Regions from separate parts of the Acidovorax sp. 69 genome, predicted to be linked through region 1. Evidence: predicted binding sites of a transcription regulator. Region 1 holds the regulator's gene; each other region holds the start of a gene.
What was found. The regulator sigma-54, encoded in region 1, starts transcription at its own class of promoters, with help from an activator protein. The targets are predictions, from matches to a motif close to TGGCANGNAANCTGCTTT.
Positions count from the first base shown of each region.

Region 2: CLU85_RS21855 (ammonium transporter) is a predicted target of sigma-54. The motif match lies at 2,944-2,961, and genes of this name have one in related genera.
Region 3: CLU85_RS22315 (6-hydroxynicotinate reductase) is a predicted target of sigma-54. The motif match lies at 1,495-1,512, and genes of this name have one in related genera.

Region 1 is NZ_PGEP01000001.1:488,764-493,420, reverse strand. Features, by position in the region: gene CLU85_RS02260 (class I SAM-dependent RNA methyltransferase) at 1-758, opposite strand, end outside; gene CLU85_RS02255 (thioesterase family protein) at 791-1,222, opposite strand; gene CLU85_RS02250 (RNA polymerase factor sigma-54) at 1,295-2,896, opposite strand; gene lptB (LPS export ABC transporter ATP-binding protein) at 2,896-3,678, opposite strand; gene lptA (lipopolysaccharide transport periplasmic protein LptA) at 3,675-4,331, opposite strand; gene CLU85_RS02235 (thiol:disulfide interchange protein DsbA/DsbL) at 4,441-4,657, opposite strand, start outside.
Region 2 is NZ_PGEP01000001.1:4,744,527-4,749,183, reverse strand. Features, by position in the region: gene CLU85_RS21870 (amino acid ABC transporter permease) at 1-713, opposite strand, end outside; gene CLU85_RS21865 (ABC transporter substrate-binding protein) at 752-1,513, opposite strand; gene CLU85_RS21860 (TSUP family transporter) at 1,871-2,629, opposite strand; gene CLU85_RS21855 (ammonium transporter) at 2,993-4,357, shown strand; gene CLU85_RS21850 (hypothetical protein) at 4,378-4,657, shown strand, end outside.
Region 3 is NZ_PGEP01000001.1:4,845,947-4,850,603, forward strand. Features, by position in the region: gene CLU85_RS22315 (6-hydroxynicotinate reductase) at 1-1,450, opposite strand, end outside; gene fdxA (ferredoxin FdxA) at 1,626-1,955, shown strand; gene CLU85_RS22325 (ferredoxin--NADP reductase) at 2,021-2,797, shown strand; gene CLU85_RS22330 (TetR/AcrR family transcriptional regulator) at 2,856-3,572, shown strand; gene CLU85_RS22335 (amidohydrolase family protein) at 3,642-4,657, shown strand, end outside.

The DNA of each region.
Region 1 (4,657 bases):
CCATCAGCTTCGTTTTTTATAGCAGTCCAGACATGGGGCTGGAACGGCAGCAGTTTTTCGAACGCAAAGCGGCGCAGCATGCCGGCCGGAATGCGGCAGGCGATCTGGGCGGCCTCGATGGCGATGGTGCCGCTGCCGCAGCAGGGGTCGTACAACGGCTGGGGGTTGTCACCGTGCGGGTCCCAGCCGCTGGCGGCGATCATGGCAGCGGCCAGGGTTTCTTTCAGCGGCGCGTCGCCCTTGTCCTCGCGCCAGCCGCGCTTGAACAGCGGCTCGCCCGAGGTGTCGATGTAAATCGTGGCTTCGTCGGTGGTCAGGTGCAGGTGGATGCGCACGTCGGGCCACTGGGTGTTCACATCGGGCCGCACACCGCTCTTGGCGCGGAAGCGGTCGGCCACCGCGTCCTTGACCTTGAGGCCCGCGAAGTTCAGGCTCTGCAGCGGGCTGTGCTGGGCGGTCACCTCGACCTTGAAGGTCTGGCGCGTGGTGAACCAGATCTCCCAGGCCACGTCACTGGCGGCGGCGTACAGGTCGTTTTCAGAACGGTAAGGGCGGTGGGCCAATTGCACCAGCACGCGCTGGGCCAGGCGGCTGTGCAGGTTGAGCAGCAGCGCATCGCGCCACGAGGCACGCAGCAGCACGCCGCCACGGCCCATGAGCAGGTCTTGCCCCGTGAGGCCGGTGATGGCGTGCACCTCGTCGGCCAGAAAGCCCTCGACGCCGGCGGCGCAGGGGAGGAAAAGTTGGAGTTGGTTCATAAGACTGGCCGAAAGGATACGCGCTCAGCCTCTCAGGCGCGCAAAAGCAGCAATTGGCGGATGGACTCGGGGATGGGCGCCACCTTGCGGTCGGCCTTGCCAATGAAAACGATGCCGATCTTGCCGCGCGCCACCTCGCGGCCCTCGGCCTTCTCGGTCATGCGAAAAACGAGGTCAAAACCGTAGCGATTGAAGTCCGCAGGCGCCATCTCCACCCGCATGGTCTCGCCGTGGAAACCTTCCGACTTGTACTGCGCCACGATGTCGCCCACCACGATGGACAACCCACCCACATCGGCCTCGGGGTAACCCAGCGACTGGAAGAAACGCACGCGCGCCTCGGACACCAGGCTGAGCAGTTGCGCGTTGTCCAGGTGGCCGCCCTGGTTGACGTGGCTGATGTAGATCTGCATTTCGGTGGAAAAACCGAAGTGCGCAGGAAGGTCGAAAACGATGCGGGCCATGGTGGAGCGGCGGGTAGAAGGAGAAATAGCAGAACGGAAAAACCAGGTGGGCGCACCCACCTGCCAGCACATCTACAGCGCCTTGCGCAGATTGGCTGGCGCAATTTTGAGCGCCTCGCGGTACTTGGCCACCGTACGGCGCGCGCATTCAATGCCCTGCTCCTTGAGCATTTCAGCGATCTGGCTGTCGGACAGCGGCTTGGCGGGGCTTTCTGCCGCGACGAACTGTTTGATGAGGGCGCGCACGGCGGTGCTGGATGCATTGCCACCCGTCTCGGTGCCCAGGCCCGAACCAAAGAAGTATTTCAGCTCGTAGGTGCCAATCGGCGTGGCCATGTACTTGGCGGTGGTCACGCGGCTGATGGTGGACTCGTGCAGGCCCAGCTCGTCGGCAATGTCGCGCAGCACCAGCGGGCGCATGGCCAGTTCGCCATGGGTAAAGAAGTTCTTTTGCCGCTCGACGATGGCGCGCGACACCCGCAGGATCGTGTCGAAGCGCTGCTGGATGTTCTTGATGAACCAGCGCGCTTCCTGCAGGCGCTGCTGCATGCCCTGGTGGCCCTCGCCGCCTTTGTGGCCGCGCAGGGCGCCGGCGTAGATGTCATGCACGCGCAGGCGCGGCATGACGTCGGGGTTGAGTGCGACGATGAAGTTGTGCTGGCCATCACGCCCATTGGCGCGCCCCGCTTTGCGCACGATGACGTCGGGCACGATGATGTTGCGCTCCACATCGACAAACCTGCGGCCTGGGCGCGGTTCCAGCCGGGCAATCAGGGCCATGGCTGCGCGCGTGCGTTCTTCGCCACTGCTGCCGCCTTCGCTGCAGGCCTGGGTCAGGCGGCGCACGTCGCGCCGGGCCAGCATCTCCAGCGGCTGCTGGCAGATGCGCAGTGCCGTTTGCACCGTGTCAGGGTCGGCATCGCTGTCTTCATCCTGCGCCAAGGCGTTGAGCTGTAGCGTGAGGCACTCCGCCAGGCCGCGTGCGCCCACACCCACAGGCTCCAGGCTTTGCAGCAAACGCTGCGCCACAGTAAAGCGGTGCACCAGCTCTTCGATCTGTTCCAGATCCTCGGGGCCCGCCAGGCTGACGGCCAGCTCTTCCAGGGGGTCTTCCAGATAGCCGTCGTCGTTGAGCGACTCGATGAGAAAGCGCAGCGCAGCGCGGTCGATCTCGGACAGGCGCAGCGCCAACGCCTGGCGGTGCAAAAAAGCGGTCAGCGATTCATGGGAGCGGGCCAGCTCGGTGGCGTCGGCCTCATCGCCTTCGGAGTCGTTGCGCGTGCGGGCAGGGGCATCTCCGCCCCACTCGGCGTCGTTGGGCGCCATCTCCACGGTACCGTCGCCGCTCCAGTCGGGCTCGTCGGAGCCAGCGCTGGAGACTTCAGCATCATTTTGGCTTTCAGTGCTTGTGCTGCTTGCGCTAGTAGCTCCTGAAAAAATAGCATCGTCCGCGCTGTAGTCATCGGCCTGTGCGGGCGTGTCGGCCGCTTCCAGGCCAAACTCTTCGCGCGGAGCTTCGTCGGCATTGCGTTCGAGGAACGGGTTTTCGTCGAGCATCTGCTCGACTTCCTGCGAGAGTTCGAGCGTGGACAACTGCAGCAGCCGGATCGACTGCTGAAGCTGGGGGGTCAGTGCAAGATGCTGCGAGACGCGCAGCGAGAGACCTGGCTTCATCACATGCGGAAATGTTCGCCCAGGTACACCCGGCGCACTTCGGCGTTGTCCACGATCTCGGACGGCGTGCCCTGCGCCAGCACGCGGCCGTCGCTGATGATGAAGGCGTGATCGCAGATGCCCAGGGTCTCACGCACGTTGTGGTCCGTGATCAGTACACCGATGCCCCGCGCTTTCAGGAAGCCGATGATGCGCTGGATCTCGATCACGGCGATGGGGTCGATGCCCGCAAAGGGCTCGTCCAGAAGAATGAAACGCGGCTGGGTGGCCAGGGCGCGAGCGATTTCAACGCGGCGGCGCTCACCGCCCGACAAAGCCATGGCGGGCGAGGCACGCAGGTGGTCCACGCGCAACTCTTGCAGCAGGGCCGTCAGGCGCTCTTCAACGGCGTCACGTGAGAGCGGCTGGCCGTCATCGCCACGCTGCAACTCCAGCACGGCGCGCACATTCTCTTCGACCGAGAGCTTGCGAAAGATGGAGGCTTCCTGAGGCAGGTAAGACAGCCCGAGCCGCGAGCGGCGGTGGATGGGCATATGGGCCACCGATTGGCCGTCGATGCGGATGTCGCCCTCATCACTGCGCACCAGACCCACGATCATGTAGAACGAGGTGGTCTTGCCCGCGCCGTTGGGGCCGAGCAGCCCCACGACCTCGCCCTTTTGAACCGTGAGTGACACGTCCTTGACGACCTTGCGGCTGCCATAGGACTTGGCCAGGTGCTGAACTTCCAGTCGGCTGCCGGCCTGGGAGTCAGGGCCGGAACGGTCAGGCGGCGCGCTCACTTCGCGTCGCCGCCAAGGCTGTTGCTGGGCCGCAGCACAGGGGCTGACGAAGGCAGTGCCGGCACCGGTGCTGTCGCGCCGGGCTTGGGGTCCTTGGGCGCGAGCACCGCGCGCACGCGGCTGCCGGAGGCTGGGGCGTCGCCCGCTGCATTGGCTGCAGGGGTCCGCTGGCCATCCACAGTGAACACATCGGTGAGGTTGTTGTAGACGATCACGGCGCCCGTGATTTCGTCGCTGAGCATCGCCCCACGGTAGCGGCGCAGCTCGGCACGGGTAATGAAGCGCACGTTGTCGGCCTTGCCGTCGTACTCGATGACTTCGCTCTCGCCTTCGATGAACTCATCAGGCACCCCGGCCAGCGTGTCGCGTTTTTGGCGGAAAAAGGCCCGTTTACCGGCCTCCGCCGTGACTACGCCATATTGATAGCCATCAGCATCCTGGCGCACATCCAGCCGCGCACCGCGCAGCACGATGGTGCCCTTGGTCATGACCACGCGGCCCGAAAACACGCTGGTCTGCTTGAGTTCATCGTGGCGCAGGGCATCGGCCTCGATGTTCATCGGTTTGGCGCGGTCTGCCTTTTCGGCGTGCGCCACGCCCAAGGGGCCAAGCAGGGCTGCGAGCAAGAGAAGGGGGATGAGGCGATGGTTCATAGGGCACGAATCTTGCAATCATTGTATCCACCCGTTGGCCTTCACCACGAAAAAAGCCCGCTTGTGCGGGCTTTTGAGGGGGTGCCAGACGGTAGGCGGCAGCTTAACGTCAGCCTTTGCGGGCCGTGGTGGCCAGGTATTCCACCACTTGCAACACGGTTTGCATGCTGCCAGCCATGGTGCCGTCTGTGTAGAACTTGCCAGCAACACCCATCGAAGGCACGCCCTCCACCCCGTAAGCGTCCTGCAGCTGCGAAGCGCGACGGACCTGATTGGACACGCCGAAGGAGCCGTAGACCTCCTTGAACTTGGCGACATCCACGCCT
Region 2 (4,657 bases), 4.3 Mb from region 1:
AGCAGCAGGTAGGTGATGGCCACCGTGGACAGTGTGGCGATAGGCTGGAACGTGGCCGACTGGATGCGGTTGCCCACGTTGGTCAGCTCCACCACGCCGATGGCGTAGGCCAGCGACGAGTCTTTGAGCAGCGCCACGAAGTTGCTGACCAGTGGCGGCAACGAAATCTTGAACGCCTGTGGGAACACTACGTCCAGGAAAACATGCACCCGGCCCAGGCCCAGGGCCTTGGCGGCCTCGGTCTGGCCACGTGGCACGGCCAGCAGCCCGGCGCGAATGGCCTCGGCGTTGTAGGCGCCCACGTTCAGGCCCAGGGCCAGCACGGCCGCTGCGAAGTCGGGCAGGTTCAGTCCCGGCACCAGTACCGGCAGCGCGAAGTACACAAACAGGATCTGCACCAGCAGCGGTGTCCCGCGGATCACCCAGATATAGAAGCTGGCCACCCAGCGCACGGCCGTCCAGCGCGCGGTGCGCGCCAGGGCGGCTGTGGTGCCCAGCACCAGCCCGACGCTGCCGCTGATCAGGGTGAGCCAGAGCGTGGTGCGGGCGCCGTCAGAGAACGCCTGGGCATTGGGGCCGATGGGTTCGGGCAGGAAGGAGAGCAACTGGCCCAGCAGCGCCAGCGCCAGGACCATCAGGATGACGGCCGAGACAAGCGTGGCGTTGCTGCGCTGCTGGCGAGACCAGCGCTGTGGCCAAAGGGCAGTGAGCATGGGAAACCCCGGTCAGGACAAGAGCGAGTGGGGCGTGCTCAATGGCAGCGGACGTCTTCGTTGAAGTATTTTTTGGACAGCGCGGCGTAGCTGCCATCGGCCATGACTTCGGCCAGGGCCTTGTTCCAGCCGCCAGCCAGCGAGCTGTTGCCTTTGGCCACGGCGGCTGCGATGCGTTCGATGAACAGCATGTCGCCGAGCTTGAAGCCGGCTCCGGGGTTCTTCTCGGCCACGGCCTTGGCCACGAAGCGGTCGGTCACCCAGGCGTCGACGCGCCGCGAGTTCAGTGCGCTGCGGGCATCCACATCGGTGGGGAAGTTCTTCATTTCCTTGATGGAAGAGACCTTCTGCACGTTTTCGAGGTAGCTGGTGCCGGTCTGCACGGCAACGATCTTGCCGGCCAGGTCCTTGGCGCCCTTGATGGCGGGGTCCATGGCGATGATCATGCCGCCCGAGCAGTAGTGGGGCTCTGTGAAGGTGACGGCCTTGGCGCGCTCGTCGGTGATGCCGTGCGAAGCAATCACGAGGTCCCAGCGGTCTTGGCGCAGGCCGGTCAGCAGAGCATCAAAGCCCAGGGTCTTCCACTGGATGGGCAGCCCCATTTTTTTGGCCACGAGTTCGGCCACTTCCACTTCGAAACCGGTCAGGGTGGTGCCGTTGAAGTAGTTGAACGGTGCGAACTGCCCTTCGGTGGCGATGAGGATCTTGCCGTCTTTCTTGACCTCGTCCAGTGTCCGGGCCTGGGCGGCGAATGCGGCGCAGAGCGCGAGGGCGGTGGCTACAGTCTTGAACAGTTTCATGGAATAGGTCCTGTGGGGGTGTTTCAGGTACAAAAAATCCGGCATGCGGGTAAGCAGGCCGGAGGCTGGTGGATCGGATGCACAGACATCGCAAAACGCGAGGCCTGCCGTCATCAAGTGGTAATGATTATAAATATGTGATTTTTTTCCTTGACCCTGCGGACAACCCTTGAGGCCCTGTTGTGTGCCAATTCACAACAGGTTTAGAGGGGTGCCTCCGAATTGGAGGCGCATCTGGGCCGGCAGGCCACGGGAATAGGGTCTATGGCACTGGCGCAGGGAGCGAGTGCACCCGTGGACCCGGCATCGCCGGTCGGGGGGCGCCCCCCTTCAGGGGGAAGGTGACTCAGCGGGGGGTTACCGGAGAAACGCGTCGTAACCCGTCTTGAGGATCAGCGTGCTCACCACCACGATGAAGATGCCGCGCACAAACCCCGTGCCGTGTTTGAGTGCCAGGTGGGTGCCCAGCAGGCTGCCCACCACATTGGCCACGGCCAGCGTCACTGCAAAGTGCCACCACACGTGGCCCTTGGCGGCAAACAGGGCGATGGCGGCAATGTTGGTGGCGCAATTGAGCAGCTTGGCCGATGCCGAGGCGTTGAGGAAGTCGTAGCCCAGCAGCCGCACGAACAGGAAGACAAAAAAGCTGCCGGTGCCGGGGCCGAAGAAACCGTCATAAAAACCGATGAGTACGCCGATCAAGCAGGCCACCAGCACCTCGGTGCGCCCCGCAAAACGCGGCGTGTGGTGCCGCCCCAGCTCCTGCTTGGCCAGCGTGTACGCCAGCACGCCCAGTAACACCAGGGGCAATAGCTTGCGCAGGAAGTCGGCCGACATCACCGTGACCGCCCAAGCGCCCGCAAACGACCCGGCAAATCCAGCGGCAGCGGCAGGCAGCATGGCCGACCAGCGAACCTGCACCTTGCGGCTGTACTGCCAGGTGGCCATGGCGGTGCCCCATACCGAAGCGGCCTTGTTGGTGCCCAGTAGCGTGGCCGGGGGGGCGCCCGGAAAAGCCGCAAACAGTGCCGGCACCATCACCAGGCCCCCGCCACCCACGATGGCATCCACAAAGCCTGCGAGCAGCGAAGCCAGGGTAATAAAAATCCATTCCATGGCTCTATTTTCGCACCTGGCCTGCTATCAATTTTGGACCGATGTGGCGCGCAAGCCGTGCAGATCGCTTTGCGAGCGGGCAAGAAAAAGGCGCTGGGATCGCCAGCGCCTGGAAAGGTATGCACCTCGTTGGGTGCTTGAAATTTGGTTCTTGGTAGAAAGGATGTCTCCTCGGGCCCCTCGCTTGGCACACCGAAGCGCGCTTTCGAGTGCTGCAACTGTAACGGTTGCACCCCCGTGGTGCATTGGGGGTTTCCCGCCCCCCTTTGTTGGGCGCGCGGCCTGATTGGAGCCCCGATTCGGGGGCTATCGGCTGGCATGGCTCGTGCAACGCGCTTGTAACAATTTGCGAAGGGAGCCTTCATGCAGGGTGTCATACGCCGGTTCGTTGTGATTGCGTCGTTGTGTCTGGGGCTGTTCACGCACGCGATGGCGCAGACAGCGCCGGAGTCTCCAGCGGCGGGGGTTGCCGCTGCGGCGCCTCTGACGCGGCCCTCACTGGTGGCCCAGGACTCCGTGAGTGCCGCTCACACCGGCTGGATGATGACCTCCACCGCGCTGGTGCTGCTCATGACGCTGCCGGGCATTGCCCTGTTTTATGCCGGCATGGTGCGCAAGAAGAACGTTCTCAACACCATGGCCAGCGTGGTGGCCATCGCGGCGCTGGTCAGTCTGCTTTGGTTTGCGGTGGGGTACTCGCTGGCTTTCACGCCAGGTAGCGCCTGGCTGGGGGGCTGGGACCGTGCCTGGTTCACAGGGCTCGACTTTCAGTTGGAGGCCGGGAAGCTGGCTGTGAGCCACATTGCGCCGCAGATTCCCGAGTCTGTGTATGCGATGTTCCAGCTCACGTTCGCCATCATTACCGCCGCGTTGCTGGTGGGAGCGTTTGTCGAGCGCATGCGGTTTTCGGCCATGCTGGTGTTCATCAGCCTGTGGACTCTGGTGGTCTATGCCCCTGTGGCGCACTGGGTGTGGGAGCCGGGCGGCTGGCTGGCCCAGATGGGGGCGCTGGATTTTGCCGGTGGCTCGGTGGTGCACGTGAATGCCGGTGTGGCCGGATTGGTGTGCGCTTGGTTTCTGGGCCGCCGCGCGGGTTACGGGCGCGAGCCCTTCGAACCCTACAACCTGGGGCTCACCATGGCGGGCGCTGGCATGTTGTGGGTGGGCTGGTTTGGCTTCAACGCGGGGTCTGCGGTGGCAGCCGATGGACGCGCGGGCCTGGCCATGGCGGTCACGCACTTGGCCGCTGCCGCTGGTGCGCTGTCGTGGATGCTGGGTGAATGGGTGGTGCGCGGGCGGCCCTCTTTGCTGGGGCTGTGTTCTGGGTTGGTGGCCGGGTTGGTGGCCATCACACCCGCAGCGGGTTTTGTCACGCTGCGATCTGCAGTGGTGATTGGCCTGGTGGCCGGGCTGGCGTGCTACTGGGGGGCCACGGGGCTCAAGCGATTGCTGCGTGCCGATGATTCGCTGGATGTGTTTGGCGTGCACGGCATTGGCGGCATCGTGGGTTCGCTGCTGACGGGCGTGCTGGCCAGCAAGACGGTGGGGGGCGTGCAGGGCAGCTTGCTGACCCAGGCCATTGGGGTGGGTGCGGTGATGACCTACAGCCTGGTGATGACGGCCGCGCTGCTGTGGATCATCAACTTCGCGATGGGGCTGCGCGTGGACGAGCAGAGCGAGCAGACCGGACTCGACATCGCCCAGCACCGCGAGCGCCTGAACGGTTGAACGGCTTAAAAGGAGACTCCATGCCCGATTCCGACAAGCTCGCCATTGCCGCCCATCTGCATGTGCTGCTGCGCCGCAAGACGGGGCGTGTGACCGACACCGAATGGATGGCCGTCAATGCCGACTATGCGATGGAGATCGTGCGTTTTGCGCGCCAGCGCGCCCAGGAAGACAACGTCCCCGAACTGGCGGAGTGGGCTGACCGGCTGGACCATGTCCTGCACCGGGTGCCCTCGCCAGCAGCGCGCAGGCCCCTGCTCGACGTGGCTGCGCAGGCGGTGCGTGAGCGAATTGTGCCGC
Region 3 (4,657 bases), 4.4 Mb from region 1:
CGATCGGTGCCACGATGGCGGGGGTGGGCACCGTGCCAAAACTGTTGTCCGGCATGCGCAGCACATCCGCCATCACCGTGATGCCGCCGCCGGGCCACACATAGGCAGGGGCACCGCCGCAGGTCACGTTGACCAGCGCATTTTTGATAGAGCGTGTGAGCAGCACCGGGTTTTCAGTGACCCCCGCACGCAGGCTGCCGCCCGCACCGCCCAGGAACAACACCGAGGCCAGCGAGGGTTCGCAGTTTTCACCGATGCGGTCCACGATGCTGCGGATTTCGGCAGGCATCGCAGCCTCTACGGGCACCAGAGATTCGTCAAGCACGTACCAGCTGGCATGTTCTCCGGTGGTGGAAGTCATCAAGAGCCGCAGTCCCGGCCACGCGACGGCCTCGCCCCAACCCTCGATGATGGACAGAGGGTCTGCAATATCGGTGCCGCCCCAGCCCGTGCCGGGGTTGGCCACCTGAAAGTAGCGGCCCGGCGTGGACTTGCGCCCGCGCATCTGGATGCCCGAGGGCTTCATATCCAGACAGCGACCCGCCTGGTGCTCAGTGAGGACCCCGGTGATGTGGTCATCGACCACAACCACCTCGTCCGCGTGGCTGTAAAACTGGCGCGCAAAGATGCCGATGGCCGCCGAACCGCAGCCCACGCGCATGCGCTGCTCTGCCACGCCGTTGACGATGGGCGCGCGGCCCGCCTGGATCACCAACTGCGCACCACCGTCAATGGTGAACTCGACCGCCTGTTTGTTGCCCAGCAACTGCATCATCTCGGCAGTGACGCGGCCTTCTTTCTTGGTGCCGCCCGTGAGGTGGTGCACACCACCGAGCGACAACATCTGCGAGCCATACTCTGCCGTGGTCACATGGCCCACCACCTCACCCTTGCAGCGCACGTTGGCCTGCTCAGACCCGAGGAAACGGTCGGTATCGATCTTCACCTTGAAGCTGCAGTAGCTGAAGATGCCCTCGGTGACCACCGTCACCATGTCGACGCCATCGGTTTGGGAGCCCACGATGAACGGCGCGGGTTTGTAGTCAGGATAGGTGGTGGAGGAACCCACACCCGTGACGAACACCTCTTCCGACAACAGCAGATCCCCTGACCAAGGGGAAGGTGCAGCGACAGGCTCTGTCTCCACACCCTCCTGCGCCTCACCCGCCGCCACGCGGCCCACAAAGGGCACCAGCGTGGCCTCGCCCGCCTCCAGGGTCTTGCGCAGCAACACCACCGGATCGAGTCGCACCAGCACACCCGCATGGTTGGCGTAGCGGTCACAGGCCCCGGCGCGGCCTTCCGATATCTGGCACAACACAGGGCACGCGTTGCACTCGACCTTGGCGACGTTCATGCGCTCGTTGCGAGGCCTGGCGCGCTCCAGCACCTGCGGCAACTCTGGCGCATCCATACCCGGCAACCCATCGGTCTTGGTGTGTTCAGTCATCGTGGCGACCTATTCATTGCATTGTTGCAAGTGCTTGTATGCGCATTGCATTTTGTGTAGCATTCACTTAACTTAAATGTTGTGATCACTACATTTATCGCGAATGTAGCGCAATCGTTCATGGTCCGCAATGGTGTTTTTGCGCCCCCAAAAATGGTGCACGAGGAGCCCCAAAATGACGCACGTAGTGACTGACGCCTGTATTCGGTGCAAGTACACCGACTGCGTCGATGTGTGCCCGGTCGACTGCTTCAAGGAGGGGCCGGAGTTTCTGGTCATCGACACTGATGAGTGCATCGACTGTGCGGTGTGCATCCCCGAATGCCCCGTCAACGCCATCTATGCGGATACAGACCTTCCCGCCGAGTTCGCATCCTTCCTTGAATTCAACAAAAAACTCGCCCCCGGCTTGCCCACAATCACCAAAAGAAAGCCCCCGCTCCCAGATGCGGAACAATGGAGGGTTGTGAGCCACAAGCTTTCCGGCCTGGATATGGGGCTTTAGCGCCCCCGGAGCCCGGACTTCAGCCAGTTTTTTCCTGTTTTTTCAACTTTGTCGACCCAAACACCATGAGCGCCTTTCTCGAAGAACGCGTCCTGACTGTCCACCACTGGACGGACCGCCTTTTCTCCTTCACCACCACCCGCGATACCGCGCTGCGTTTTTCCAACGGGCATTTCACGATGATCGGCCTGCGTGGTGAAAACGGCAAACCCCTGCTGCGCGCCTACAGCATCGTGAGCCCCAACTACGAAGAGCACCTGGAGTTCCTCTCCATCAAGGTGCCCGACGGCCCACTGACCTCGCGCCTGCAGCACATCAAGGTGGGTGACACCATCGTGGTCGGCAAAAAGCCCACCGGCACCCTGCTGATCGACTACCTGCTGCCCGCCAAGCGCCTGTACATGCTGTCCACCGGCACGGGCGTGGCCCCGTTCCTGAGCCTGATCCGCGACCCTGAGACCTACGAGAAATTCGAGGAAGTCATCCTGGTGCACGGCGTTCGTGAAGTGAAGGAGCTGGCCTACCACGACTACCTCACGCAGGAACTGCCTCAGCACGAGTTTTTGGGCGAGATGGTCACCAAGCAGCTCAAGTACTACCCCACGGTGACACGCGAAGCGTTCAAGCACCAAGGCCGTGTGACGACCGTGATCGAGAACGGCCAGATGGCAAACGACCTGGGCCTGCCTGCGCTGAACCCTGTGGAAGACCGCGTGATGATCTGCGGCAGCCCCGAGATGCTGCGTGACCTCAAGCACATGATGGAAGTGCGTGGCTTCAAGGAAGGCAACACCACCAAACCCGGCGACTTCGTGATCGAACGCGCTTTCGCAGAGCAGTGATCACCGGCCAGCCCCAGGCACTTGCGCTGCGGGCTGGCTCCACCCAACAGGACCCGCCATGTCTGCCACCCCCACCAAGACCCGGACTGCGTCCACCCGCTCACCGTCCACCCGCAAAACGGGTGTGCGCGAACAGGCGGCACAGACCACGCGCGACAACATCCTGAAGGCCGCGACCAAGGTGTTCGCGCGCTATGGCTACGAAGGTGGCAGTGTGGAGAAGATATCGAAGGCCGCCAAGTCCTTCGACCGGATGATCTACTACTACTTCGGTAGCAAGGAAGGTCTGTTCATTGAGGTGCTGGAAGAGATCTACCGGCGCATGAACGATGCCGAGTCCAAACTCGCTCTGAACGTGGACAACCCGGACGAGGCCCTGCAGGCAGTGATCCGCTTCGTGGTGGGGTACTACCGCAAGAACCCCGAATTCATCACCCTGCTCAACACGGAAAACCTGCACAAGGGCAAACACATTTCCAAGTCGATGCGGGCCCGCGAATATTCGTCGCCCGCCATCGAGGTGATTCGTCGGGTGCTCGAAAGTGGCCAGGCGCAGGGCGTTTTCCGACAGGATATTTCCGCGAGGGATGTTTACCTGCTGATTGCGGCCACGGGCTATTTCTACATGTCCAACCGGCATACGCTGTCGGCCTTCTTGGGCGAAGACCTGGAGACCCCCGATGCGTTAGCGCACTGGGAGATTTTTGTCATCGATAGCGTGCTGCGCACCGTAGCGCCCGGCCCCAGCCTGCCTCTCGCGCGCAAGGCCGCCTGACCGGACCCTGTTTCACCCACAGAGCCCGGCGCCGGGCTCTGTCAACCACCACCCCCAGGAGGAGTAACCATGGCAGAAGCAGCAGCCGGCGGCAAGTCGGGCAAAGTCGTTATCCAGAACATCGGCCTCTTGCTCTCTGGCGACCTGGACCATCCCATTCTGGACGCCGACACCATCGTCGTGAACGATGGCCTGATCGTGGCTGTGGGCCGCTACAAGGACTGCGACACCGAACACGCACAGACCGTGATCGACGCCCGCCAGACCTGCGTGGCGCCCGGCCTCATTGACAGCCATGTACACCCCGTGTTTGGCGACTGGACACCGCGCCAGAACCAGATCGGCTGGATCGACTCGACCATGAACGGCGGCGTGACCACCATGGTCTCGGCGGGCGAAGTGCACCTGCCCGGCCGCCCCAAGGACATCGTGGGCCTCAAGGCCCTGGCCATCACGGCGCAACGCTCGTTCGACAACTTCCGCCCCGGTGGCGTGAAGGTGATTGCGGGCGCACCCGTCATCGAAAAAGGCATGACTGAGCAGGATTTCAAGGACCTGGCCGATGCGGGTGTCACGCTGCTGGGCGAAGTGGGCCTGGGCTCGGTCAAGGCGGGCTACGAGGCCCAGCAGATGGTGGCCTGGGCGCGCAAGCACGGCATCCAGAGCACCATCCACACGGGCGGCCCGTCGATCCCGGGCTCGGGCCTCATCGACAAGGATGTGGTGCTGGAGGCCGATGCCGACGTGATCGGCCACATCAACGGCGGCCACACCTCGCTGCCCTGGAAGCATGTGTGCGAGCTGTGCGAGAAGTCATCGCGTGCCATCGAGCTGGTGCACAACGGCAACGAAAAAATCGCCATCCAGGCGGCACGTGCAGCCATCGAACTCAAGTGCCCACACCGGGTGATTCTGGGCACCGACGGGCCAGCGGGCTCGGGCGTGCAGCCACTGGGCATGCTGCGCATGATTGCACTGATATCGAGCTTTGCCGACATCCCTGCCGAGCTGGTGTTCTGCTTTGCCACCGGCAACACGGCGCGCATCCGCAACCTCAACTGTGGCCTCATCGAGGTGGGCCGCGC